2 regions of the Micromonospora sp. bgisy143 genome follow, and region 1 is predicted to be linked to the other one. Evidence: predicted binding sites of a transcription regulator. Region 1 holds the regulator's gene; the other holds the start of a gene.
The links. The regulator HrcA, encoded in region 1, represses chaperone genes, less so after heat shock. The targets are predictions, from matches to a motif close to GGTTNGCACNCTCNNNNNGAGNGTGCNAACC.

Region 2: the regulator HrcA is predicted to act here: its motif matches at 2,655-2,685, upstream of groL (chaperonin GroEL).

The regions. Positions count from the first base shown of each region.
Region 1 is NZ_JBYIRN010000012.1:7,120-12,688, forward strand. It holds gene AC3EN4_RS15905 (enoyl-CoA hydratase-related protein) at 152-961, opposite strand; gene hemW (radical SAM family heme chaperone HemW) at 981-2,204, shown strand; gene AC3EN4_RS15915 (DUF4870 domain-containing protein) at 2,268-2,906, opposite strand; gene hrcA (heat-inducible transcriptional repressor HrcA) at 3,120-4,142, shown strand; gene dnaJ (molecular chaperone DnaJ) at 4,216-5,364, shown strand; gene AC3EN4_RS15930 (16S rRNA (uracil(1498)-N(3))-methyltransferase) at 5,366-5,569, shown strand, end outside.
Region 2 is NZ_JBYIRN010000004.1:12,449-18,017, reverse strand. It holds gene paaN (phenylacetic acid degradation protein PaaN) at 1-32, shown strand, start outside; gene AC3EN4_RS08035 (GNAT family N-acetyltransferase) at 208-738, opposite strand; gene AC3EN4_RS08030 (cold-shock protein) at 1,019-1,222, shown strand; gene AC3EN4_RS08025 (hypothetical protein) at 1,342-2,607, shown strand; gene groL (chaperonin GroEL) at 2,879-4,501, shown strand; gene AC3EN4_RS08015 (hypothetical protein) at 4,560-4,805, opposite strand; gene AC3EN4_RS08010 (GNAT family N-acetyltransferase) at 4,882-5,569, opposite strand, start outside.

The DNA of each region.
Region 1 (5,569 bases):
GGCCCTCATCGAGAACCTTTGCTCTGCTTCACCGGACGCAACACTCGAAGCCCTTGAGTGTTGCGTCCGGTGAAGCAGAGCAAAGGACGTGCGGGAGGGCATGGGCACCCGGCAGCCCGGCGATCACCGCGACCGGGCGACGCCCCCGGTCCTACCCGGCGTGATCAGCAGAACCGCCGTCCAGAGCGGCAACCCACCGCGCCGGCCTCTTCTCTCGGAACGCCAGAACCCCTTCGCGCCCTTCGTCGGAGAGGAAGTAGCCGGTCGAGAGCGCGGACAGGCGGGCCAGGTCGCCGCGCAGCTCGGCGGTGCCCGGCCGGCGCAGCAGATCCTTCGTGCCGGCCAGCGCGCCGGGCGCGCCTCGGACCAGGGAGTCGCAGTAGCCCTGCACCACGTCGTCCAGCTCCTGGGCCGGCACCGAGGCCGTCACCAGGCCGACCTCGGCGGCCCGCCGCCCGTCGAAGGTGTTCCCGGTCAGGTACAGCTCGGCGGCGGCGCGGGGGTGCAGCCGGGGCAGCACGGTCGCCGAGATCACCGCCGGGATCACCCCGATGCGGACCTCGGTGAACGCGAACGTCGCCTCGTCGGCGCAGACCGCCAGATCGGCGGCGGCGACCAGGCCCAGTCCGCCGGCCCGCGCGGGCCCGGCGACCCGGGCCAGCACCGGCTTCGGGCACTCCCAGAGCGCCGCCAGCACGTCGCCCAGCATGCCGGCGGGCACGGTGCCGCTGGCGTACGCCGCGGCGGTCTCCTTCAGGTCCGCGCCGGAGCAGAAGACCGGCCCGGTGTGGTCGAGCACGATCACCCGGACCCGGTCGTCGGCCACCGCGTCGGCCAGCCCGGCCAGCAGTTGGGTCATCAGCGCGGTGGAGAGCGCGTTGCGGTTGTGTGGGCTGTCCAGGGTGAGGGTGGTCACCCCGCGGGCCGTGGCGACCCGCACGAGCACGTCGGGAGAGGTCATGCCGGGCACACTAGTGGCCATGCCCGGCGTCCTTCCAGATGGTGAGACCGTCCCCGTCGACGGATCGCTGCCCGCCACCGCCACCACCGCGGTCGGCGCACGCGGCTTCGGCGTGTACGTCCACGTGCCGTTCTGCGCCAGTCGCTGCGGCTACTGCGACTTCAACACGTACACCGCCGCCGAGCTGGGCGGGGGCGCGAGCCGCGAGGCGTACGCCGACACCGTGCTGGCCGAGCTGGCGCTCGCCGACCGGGTGCTCGGCGACAACCCGCCGCCCCGGGTCGACACCGTCTTCGTCGGTGGCGGCACGCCCACCCTGCTGCCCGCCGACGACCTGGCCCGGATCCTCGACGGCATCGACCGCACCTGGGGGCTGGCCGCCGACGTCGAGGTGACCACCGAGGCCAACCCCGAGTCGGTCACCCCGGAGTCGCTGCGGCGGCTGCGGGCGGCCGGCTACACCCGGATCTCGCTGGGCATGCAGTCCGCCTCCCCGGGGGTGCTGGCGATCCTTGACCGCACGCACAGCGCCGGCCGGGCCACCGCCGCCGCCTCCGAGGCGCGCGAGGCCGGATTCGACCACGTCAACCTGGACCTGATCTACGGCACGCCGGGGGAGCGGGCCGAGGACTTCGCCGGCACGCTGGAGCAGGTCGTCGCCGCCGGGGTGGACCACGTCAGCGCGTACGCCCTCATCGTGGAGGACGGCACCCGGCTCGCCGCCCGGATGAAGCGCGGCGAGGTGCCGTACCCCAGTGACGACGTGGCGGCGGACCGCTACCTGGCCGCGGAGGCCGCCCTCGACGCGGCCGGCCTCTCCTGGTACGAGGTGTCCAACTGGGCGCGCACCGACGATGCCCGGTGCCGGCACAACCTGCTCTACTGGACCGGCGCCGACTGGTGGGGCCTCGGGCCGGGCGCGCACAGCCACGTCGGCGGGGTGCGCTGGTGGAACGTGAAGCACCCCACGACGTACGCCCAGCGGCTGGCCGCCGGCGCGTCACCCGGCCTGGCCCGCGAGGTGCTCACCACGGACGAGGCGCACATGGAGGACGTGATGCTCCGGCTGCGGCTCGCCAGTGGGCTGCCGCTGGGGGTGCTCGACGACGCCGGCCGGGCCGGTGCCGCGCGGGCCCACGCCGACGGCCTGCTGGACGCCGAGCGGTACGCCGCCGGACGGGCGGTGCTCACCCTGCGCGGCCGGCTGCTCGCCGACGCGGTCGTACGCGACCTGCTGCCCTGAGCCGGACACCCCGCCCGGCCGGCGGCGGTGTGCCGGACCGGCCGGGGGAGCGGCCGGCCCGGATCACTTGATGAAGTTGGCGGAGAGCGGGTAGCGGTAGAGCTGCCCCTCGTTGGCCTTGATACCGGCCAGGATGCCGCACACGGCCCCGAGGATGATGGCCGCCGCGACGCCGATGAAGCCGATCAGGACGCAGGACAGCACCCAGCCGACCAGGCCAACGATCGACCAGATGAGCTGGAAGTTGAGCGCCGACACGGCGTGCGCCCGGACGGTCGGGGACTGGCTGCCCCGGGCCAGCAGCGCCACCAGCGGGGCGATCCAGCCCAGCACGCCACCGCTGATGATCGCGCCGGCCGCGCCACCGAAGTGCGCGACGAGCGCCCAGGTCTTGTCCTCGTTGTTGGCGTAGCCGCCGCCGGGGCTACCGAAGGCGCCACCGGTCGGATACCCGCCAGTCGTGCCACCCGGCGGGTAACCGCCCGGCGGGGGGTAGCCACCGGGCGGAGGGTAGCCGCCCGACGGCGGTTGGTCACCGGTGGGCGGCGGATAGCCACCGGCCGGGGGATAGCCGCCCGGGCCGGGTGCCCCGGACAGTGGTGCGGTGGGCGGCTCGGCCGACGAGGACGAGCCGGGGAGATTCGGTTCCGGCGGGTAGCTGCCGGGGTCTCCCGCGCCGGGAGGGCGAGGTGGTTCAGTCATGGTTGTCACGGTAGGTGCCGTGAGCAACGCCGCACCAGAGCGACATCGCCCTCTCGCCCGGGCCGATCGGCCCGCGCGAGGTGGCACGGGCCGTCGTTGATCATCGCGTCGGCGGGTCCACCGACGTAGACTGGCACTCGTTACAGTCGAGTGCCAGGACGGTCCGTCGGCCCGGGTGGGCCGGCGGCCGACGTGCGACAGGAGGTGCGGAGGATGGGTCTGGACGACCGCAAGCTCGCCGTGCTCCGCGCCATCGTCGAGGACTACGTCTCGACCCAGGAGCCGGTCGGCAGCAAGGCGCTTGTCGAGCGGCACCAGCTCGGTGTCTCCCCGGCGACGGTTCGCAACGACATGGCCGTGCTGGAGGAGGAGGGCTACATCCGGCAGCCGCACACCAGCGCCGGCCGGGTGCCCACCGACCGCGGCTACCGCCTCTTCGTCGACCGGTTGTCCCGGGTCAAGCCGCTCAGCCCGGCCGAACGCCGGGCCATCGAGCGTTTCCTGGTCGGGGCCGTCGACCTCGACGACGTGGTGCACCGCACCGTACGGCTGCTCGCCCAGTTGACCCGGCAGGTGGCCGTCGTGCAGTACCCGAGCCTGGCCCGCTCCTCGGTGCGCCACCTGGAGCTGGTGCCGATCTCCACCACCCGGCTGATGCTCGTCATGATCGCCGACACCGGCCGGGTGGAGCAGCGGCTGGTGGAGCTGCCCGGGCCGGTGCCCGCCGACGACGTCACCGACCTGCGTCGCCTGGTCAACGAGAAGCTGGCGGGCGAGCGCCTGTCGGACACGCCTCCCCTGGTGCAGGCGTTGGTGGAGGAGGCGCCGGTCGCGCTGCGCCCGGCCATGACCACGCTCTCCACCGTCCTGCTGGAGACGCTTGTCGAGCGGCACGAGGAACGCATCGCCCTGGCCGGCACCGCCAACCTGACCCGGGGCGGTCTGCTCGACTTCCAGGGTTCGCTGCGGCCCATCCTGGAGGCGTTGGAGGAGGAGGTCGTGCTCCTCAAGCTCATCGGCGAGACCGAGCCCAGCACGACCCGGGTGCTGATCGGCGACGAGAACGAATTCGACAACCTGCGTGCCGCCTCGGTGGTCAGCACCGGGTACGGCCCGGGCGCCACCATCGTGGGCGGCCTGGGGGTGCTGGGCCCCACCCGGATGGACTACCCCGGCAATATCGCCATGGTGCGCGCCGTGGCACGCTACGTGGGCGAGCTGCTGGCCCAGAACTGACCAGTCAGGGCCGACGGCCGGCTGCGGCCGCCGGTCGGCGCAACGCGAGACGAACATGAGGACACGGAACGCAGTGGCCAGGGACTACTACGGCATCCTCGGTGTCAGCCGGGAAGCCTCCGATGACGAGATCAAGCGCGCCTACCGCAAGCTGGCACGCCAGTTCCACCCGGACGTCAATCCGGACCCGGAGGCCCAGGAGAAGTTCAAGGACATCAACGCCGCGTACGAGGTCCTCTCGGACGACCGGAAGCGGCAGATCGTCGACCTGGGCGGTGACCCGCTCGCCCCGGGCGGCGGGGGCGCGGGCGGCCCGGGTGGTCCCGGCGGCGCCGGCCCGTTCGTCGGTTTCCAGGACATCATGGACGCGTTCTTCGGTGGCGCCGGCGGCGGCGCCGGCCGTGGACCGCGTCCCCGGACCCGGCCGGGCGCGGACGCCATCCTGCGCCTCGAACTGGACCTGCACGAGACGGCGTTCGGCGTCGAGGCCCCGATCACCGTCGACACCGCTGTGCTCTGCACCACCTGCTCGGGCGCCGGCACGGCCGCCGGCACCCACCTGGCCACCTGCGAGGCGTGCGGCGGTCGGGGCGAGGTGCAGTCCGTGCAGCGCACCTTCCTCGGTCAGGTGGTGTCGGCCCGGCCGTGCACCGTCTGCCAGGGCTACGGCACCACGATCCCGCACCCCTGCCCGACCTGCGCCGGCGACGGCCGGGTACGCACCCGCCGCTCGCTGACCGTGAAGATCCCGGCCGGCGTCGAGGACGGCATGCGGATCCGGCTGGCCCAGCAGGGTGAGGTCGGCCCGGGCGGTGGCACCGCCGGTGACCTCTACGTGGAGATCCACGAGCGTCCGCACGACGTCTACTCCCGCAAGGGCGACGACCTGCACTGCAGGGTCACCGTGCCGATGACCGCCGCCGCGCTGGGCACCCGGCTCACCATCAAGACGCTGGACAGCGAGGAGACCGTCGACGTCAAGGCCGGCACCCAGCCGGCCAGCACGCTGCGCCTGCGCGCCCGGGGCGTACCGCACCTGCGCGGCACCGGCCGGGGCGACCTCTACGTGCACCTGGACGTCCGGACGCCCACCAAGCTCGACCCCGACCAGGAGAAGATGCTGCGCGACTTCGCCAAGACCCGGGGCGAGGAGGTCGCCGAGCTGACCAAGCAGGGCGGCTTCTTCTCCCGGATGCGCGACGCGTTCAACGGCCACGCCTGACGTGTCGGCGCCGCTGTTCCTCGTCGACGCGCTGCCCACCGGCGACGCGGTGACGCTCGACGGCCCCGAGGGGCACCACGCGGCCACCGTGCAGCGGCTGCGGGTCGGTGAGGAGCTGCTGCTCGCCGACGGCCGGGGCGGCACGGCCGCCGCCGTGGTCACCGCCGTCGGCCGGGGCAGCCTGGAGGCCACCGTCACCTCTCGG
Region 2 (5,569 bases), on a different contig from region 1:
TCCGGATCGTGCAGTCTCGGCGGCCTGCTTGATCGTTGGTTGCGGTGGGGGTTTCCGGGGCAGCCCGCCCCGCTCCGGGCGGTCAGGCTTGATCCCTGCGCGGGGCGGGCTGCCCCGGAAACCCTCTCGTGGGCACGGTTGTCGCCTTCGCCTTCGCGTCCGGCTCTGGGTGGGGCACCTTGTGGTCTTGCCTTGGGAAGGGTCCTTTTATGCGGGGCGGCGCATCTGGAGTTCGGTCAGGGCGGGGATCGTGGGGTGGGGGACCCGTACGCCGGTGTCCTTGAAGCCCAGCCGCTGGTAGGCCCGGTAGGCGCGGTCGTTGCCGACCACCACTTCCAGCAGCAGTTCCGGCCGGCCACAGGCCCGTGACCAGGCGGCCACCCCGTCGATCAGCTCGCCGAGGAGTCCGCTGCCCCGCCAGGCGGGCGTGACGTACACGGCGTAGACGACGGTCAGGTCGGGCTCGTCCGGGGCGGCCGTGCCACCGGCGTGCCCGACGAGCCGGCCGCCCGGGTCGGCGACGAACTGGGCGTTGTGCGGGCCGGTCGACGTGTACGCCACGCGGGCGGCGAACTCGTTGTGCGGTCGGGCCGCGGCGTCGGCCAGGGTCTCCAGGAAGGCCAACGGCGCGTCGGCGAGCATCTCCAGGCGCAGCGCCCGCATCCGGGCGGCGTCCTGCGGTCGTACGCGGTGGATCCGCGCCTGCCGCAGGGCCGCGGCGCCCGGGTCGGTGGTCATGTCCGCATGCCTACCACAGCCGGATGCACCCGCGCCCGGTGCGGCCGGAACTCCGCCACCCGCCCCAAACACAACCATCGTCATGAATCCGACGGACCCTCGGATCACCACGAATTATGCCCGATTTGTGGTCGTGCGCTCCCGTCACTCCTCGTGTAGCGTGCGATTTCGATCACCTCTTTCAGCGGTCGCCGTCGATCGCTGTGGCGGTGGTCCACGGGTGTCCGGCCGTGCCGGGCGTTCGGGCAGGCAACGCCGCGCAGAGTGAGGGAAGTGCACCGTGGCACAGGGTTCCGTGAAGTGGTTCAACGCCGAGAAGGGTTACGGCTTCATCGCCGTCGACGGCGGTCAGGACGTGTTCGTCCACTTCTCCGCGATCGAGATGGACGGTTACAAGGCGCTCGACGACGGTCAGCGGGTCGAGTTCGAAATCGCCCAGGGTCAGAAGGGCCCGCAGGCGGAGCACGTCCGCGTCATCGGCTGACCGATCCCCCCGATCTTCTCGCCGGCGGATCCGCCCGATCGGCTGGCGAGTCGGGGCTGCGGCGCGGACGCCGGCCCGGGAAGATCGTGAACCGTTCCAGCCGATGCTGAGGAGGGTTCATGACCGACCAGTCGCCGCCACCCGCCACACCCTCCGGGCCGGGTGAGCCGAGCCGGCCCGACCCCGCGTCGCCCGGCGACGGCTCCGGCGCGTCACCCGTGCCGGGCACCCCGCCCGTCCCGGGCGCTGGCCTGCCCGGTGCGTCACCCGCGCCGGGCACCCCGCCCGTCCCGGGCGCTGGCCTGCCGCACGCGGGCCCGCCGCCGCAGGGCTGGGACCCTGCGCAGGCATGGGGTCAGCCCAGCGGTCCGCCGCCGGGCTGGGATCCCGCCCAGGGAGCGTGGGCTCAGCCCGCCGGTCCGCCACCGCAGGGCTGGGCCTTCCCGCCCACCGGCGGCTACCCGCCGGGGGCCGGTCCCTACGGCGGGCAGCCGTGGTATCCGGGGGCGCCGACCGGCTGGTACCCGCCGGGTTACGGCCTCGACCCGAACGACGCCCTGGTCACGCCGCCCGGCGGCGGCATCGGGGCCTGGTTCGACCGGTTCTGGGGCGCGCTGCGCCGGGGCTGGCGGCAGTTGGTGCCGATCATGTTGCTCACCCAGGTCCTGCCGGCGGCGGTGCTCTCGGTCATCTCCTTCGGCGTGGACCCGTCAGCCGGGTGGGAGGCCCAGGCCGAGACAGACTCGACCGGGCTGCCGGACAACTTCGCCACCGGCCTGTTGACCGTCGTCGTCGTACTGGTCGTCGGCAGCCTGGTGATCGGCCTGGTGCAGGCGCTGGGCTGGGCTGCGGGCAGTTGGGTGATCACCCGGCAGGCGGCCGGTCAGCCCGCCGAACTCGACGCGGCGCTGCGGTACGGGCTGCGCCGGGCGGTCGGCCTGTGGGGCTGGACGCTGCTGGTCAGCCTGCTCGTCGGCATCGGGGTCTGTTTCTGCGTACTGCCCGGCATCTACCTGGCGTTCGCGTTGAGCATGGCCGGCCCGGTCTACCTGTTCGAGCGGGACAATCCGATCGGCCGGTCGTTCCGGATGTTCCACGACCGGCTTGGGCTGCTGCTCGGCCGGGTGGCCCTGGTAGGCGCAGCGGTGATCATCGGGACTGTGGTGTCCAGCATCCTGGAGTCGGTCGGCACCACGGCGTTCGGCGAGGATCCGTTCGCGTCCCCGGGGGCCGCGGTCGGGGTGGTGGTGGTCATCGGCATCGCGGCGGTGCTGGCCCTGCCGGCCCACCTCGCCCAGTTGGTCGGTCTCCTGATCACGTACGCCGAGCAACGCGCTCATGAGGGGCCCGTGAACGGGGCCACACTGGCGGCGGAACTCGGCTGACCGGGCTCATCGTGCTTGCACTCGGCAGGTGAGAGTGCTAAACAAGTCATTGGCACTCGCATACCGTGAGTGCCAATGGTCGGGACGGTGGGGCCTGGTTGTGCCGGTGTGGAGACACCGGGGCAGCACATGGCCGGTCGTCGCGGGCTATCCGGCCCGGCCGAAGGACGTCGTCGTCGCCAGGTGGCGACGTCCCAAGGTGCGTACACCAGGCGGCCCATCCGGGGACACATCTCGGGTGGCCCGTGAGTGTCCAGGAGGACAACGCCGTATGGCCAAGATGATCGCGTTCGACGAAGAGGCGCGCCGCGGCCTCGAGCGGGGCATGAACCAGCTCGCCGACGCCGTAAAGGTGACCCTCGGCCCCAAGGGCCGCAACGTCGTGCTCGAGAAGAAGTGGGGTGCCCCCACCATCACCAACGATGGTGTGAGCATCGCCAAGGAGATCGAGCTCGAGGACCCGTACGAGAAGATCGGCGCCGAGCTGGTCAAGGAGGTCGCCAAGAAGACCGACGACGTCGCCGGTGACGGCACGACGACGGCGACCGTCCTGGCCCAGGCCCTGGTTCGCGAGGGCCTGCGCAACGTGGCCGCCGGTGCCAACCCGATGGCCCTGAAGCGGGGCATCGAGGCCGCGGTCGCGAGCGTCTCGGAGGGGCTGTCCAAGCTCGCCAAGGACGTCGAGACCAAGGAGCAGATCGCCTCCACCGCCTCCATCTCCGCTGGTGACACCAGCGTCGGCGAGATCATCGCCGAGGCGATGGACAAGGTCGGCAAGGAAGGCGTCATCACCGTCGAGGAGAGCAACACCTTCGGGCTGGAGCTGGAGCTCACCGAGGGTATGCGCTTCGACAAGGGCTACATCTCGGCCTACTTCATGACCGACCCGGAGCGTATGGAGGCCGTCTTCGACGACCCGTACCTCCTGATCGTCAACAGCAAGATCTCGTCGGTCAAGGACCTGCTCCCGATCCTGGAGAAGGTCATGCAGTCGGGCAAGCCGCTGCTGATCATCGCCGAGGACATCGAGGGCGAGGCCCTGGCCACCCTGGTCGTCAACAAGGTCCGGGGCACCTTCAAGTCGGTCGCCGTCAAGGCGCCGGGCTTCGGTGACCGCCGCAAGGCCATGCTCGCCGACATCGCCATCCTCACCGGTGGTCAGGTCATCAGCGAGGAGGTCGGCCTCAAGCTCGACGCCGTCGGCGTCGACATGCTGGGCCGCGCCCGCAAGGTCGTGGTGACCAAGGACGAGACCACCATCGTCGACGGTGCCGGTGACGCCGAGCAGATCCAGGGCCGGGTCAACCAGATCCGGGCCGAGATCGACAAGAGCGACTCCGACTACGACCGCGAGAAGCTGCAGGAGCGGCTGGCCAAGCTGGCCGGTGGCGTTGCGGTCATCAAGGTCGGCGCGGCCACCGAGGTCGAGCTGAAGGAGCGCAAGCACCGCATCGAGGACGCCGTTCGCAACGCGAAGGCGGCCGTCGAGGAGGGCATCGTCCCGGGTGGTGGTGTGGCGCTGGTGCAGGCCGGCAAGACCGCCTTCGACAAGCTGGACCTGGTCGGCGACGAGGCGACCGGTGCCAACATCGTCAAGGTCGCGCTGGACGCCCCGCTGCGGCAGATCGCCGTCAACGCCGGCCTCGAGGGCGGCGTCGTGGTGGAGAAGGTCCGTAACCTCGAAGCGGGTCACGGCCTCAACGCCGCCAACGGCGAGTACGTCGACCTGCTGGCCGCGGGCATCATCGACCCGGCCAAGGTGACCCGTTCGGCGCTGCAGAACGCGTCGTCGATCGCCGCGCTGTTCCTCACCACCGAGGCCGTCGTCGCGGACAAGCCGGAGAAGACCCCGGCCGCCCCGGCTGGCCCGGGTGGCGGGGACATGGACTTCTGAGTCCAGTTCCGACACACCGAACGGGGCGGGCCGCTGACGCGGTCCGCCCCGTTCGTCGTCAGGTGGGCAGTGGGCGCTGGTTACGGCGCTTCTGCGCCCGGTCGTACGGCGGCAGCAACTGGATCGGCGCGTCCACCATCTCCTGCGGTTCCTCGGTGGCCGGTCGGCCGTCGGCGCTCATCTCGGCCAGTTGCTCGGCGTCGCCGTAGTCCAGTCGGTCGAACGGCAGTTGGCCGGGCAGCTCGCCGACCGGTTTCCAGGTGATCGGCGGGCCGTCCTCGGTCTGGTCGTCATCCGCGGTCATGGCTGCCTCCTCTACCGAAACGGTAGGGGGCGTCGATGCTCGACGCGGACGAATGGATCAATGTCCCATTTGCCCGCTATTGCGCCCCGAGGTGCCGCCGGTACAGGAAGAAGACCCGCTCGATCCGCGCGCCCGCGCTGCCCGAGTAGAACGGCACCGGCCCCACCCAGCCGATCTCCGCCCGGTCCAGACCCGCCGCCCGCTGGTCCCGCAGGCAGCGCCGAAGCAGTACCCCGCCGATGCCCGAACCCTCGGCGGCCGGGGCGGTGCCCATCGGCCCGAACCAGCTCGGCCGTGACGACCCGTAGGCGGCGAAACCCAGCACCTCGCCGGCCCGCTCCGCCAGGTGGCAGCCGGCCCCCGCGCGGCCCACCGATCCGACCAGCTCACCGTCCCAGGCGCCGCCGAAGGTGGACCGGGCGAACGCGGTCAGCGCCGGCAGGTCCGCGGGCTCGGCCCGCCGTACCGTGATGCCCTGCCCGGCCAGCCGCCGCTCGGCGGCCTCCGTCGACCGCAGCGCCGGCGACCCGTCGTACGACAGGTCCGCCGTCATGTTCCAGGCGGTCCGGTCCTGCCGGTAGCCGAGCGCCAGGGCCGCGCACACCGCCGGCGTGTACCGCACGTCGATGCCCGGCCAGGCGTAGTACGGCGGGTGTCCGGCCAGCAGCACCTCGGTGACGCCCTGCCCGGCGAGCGCCCGCTCGGCCCCGGCGAGCAGCGCACGGCCCACACCCCGGCGGCGCTGCTCCGGCAGTACGGCGACC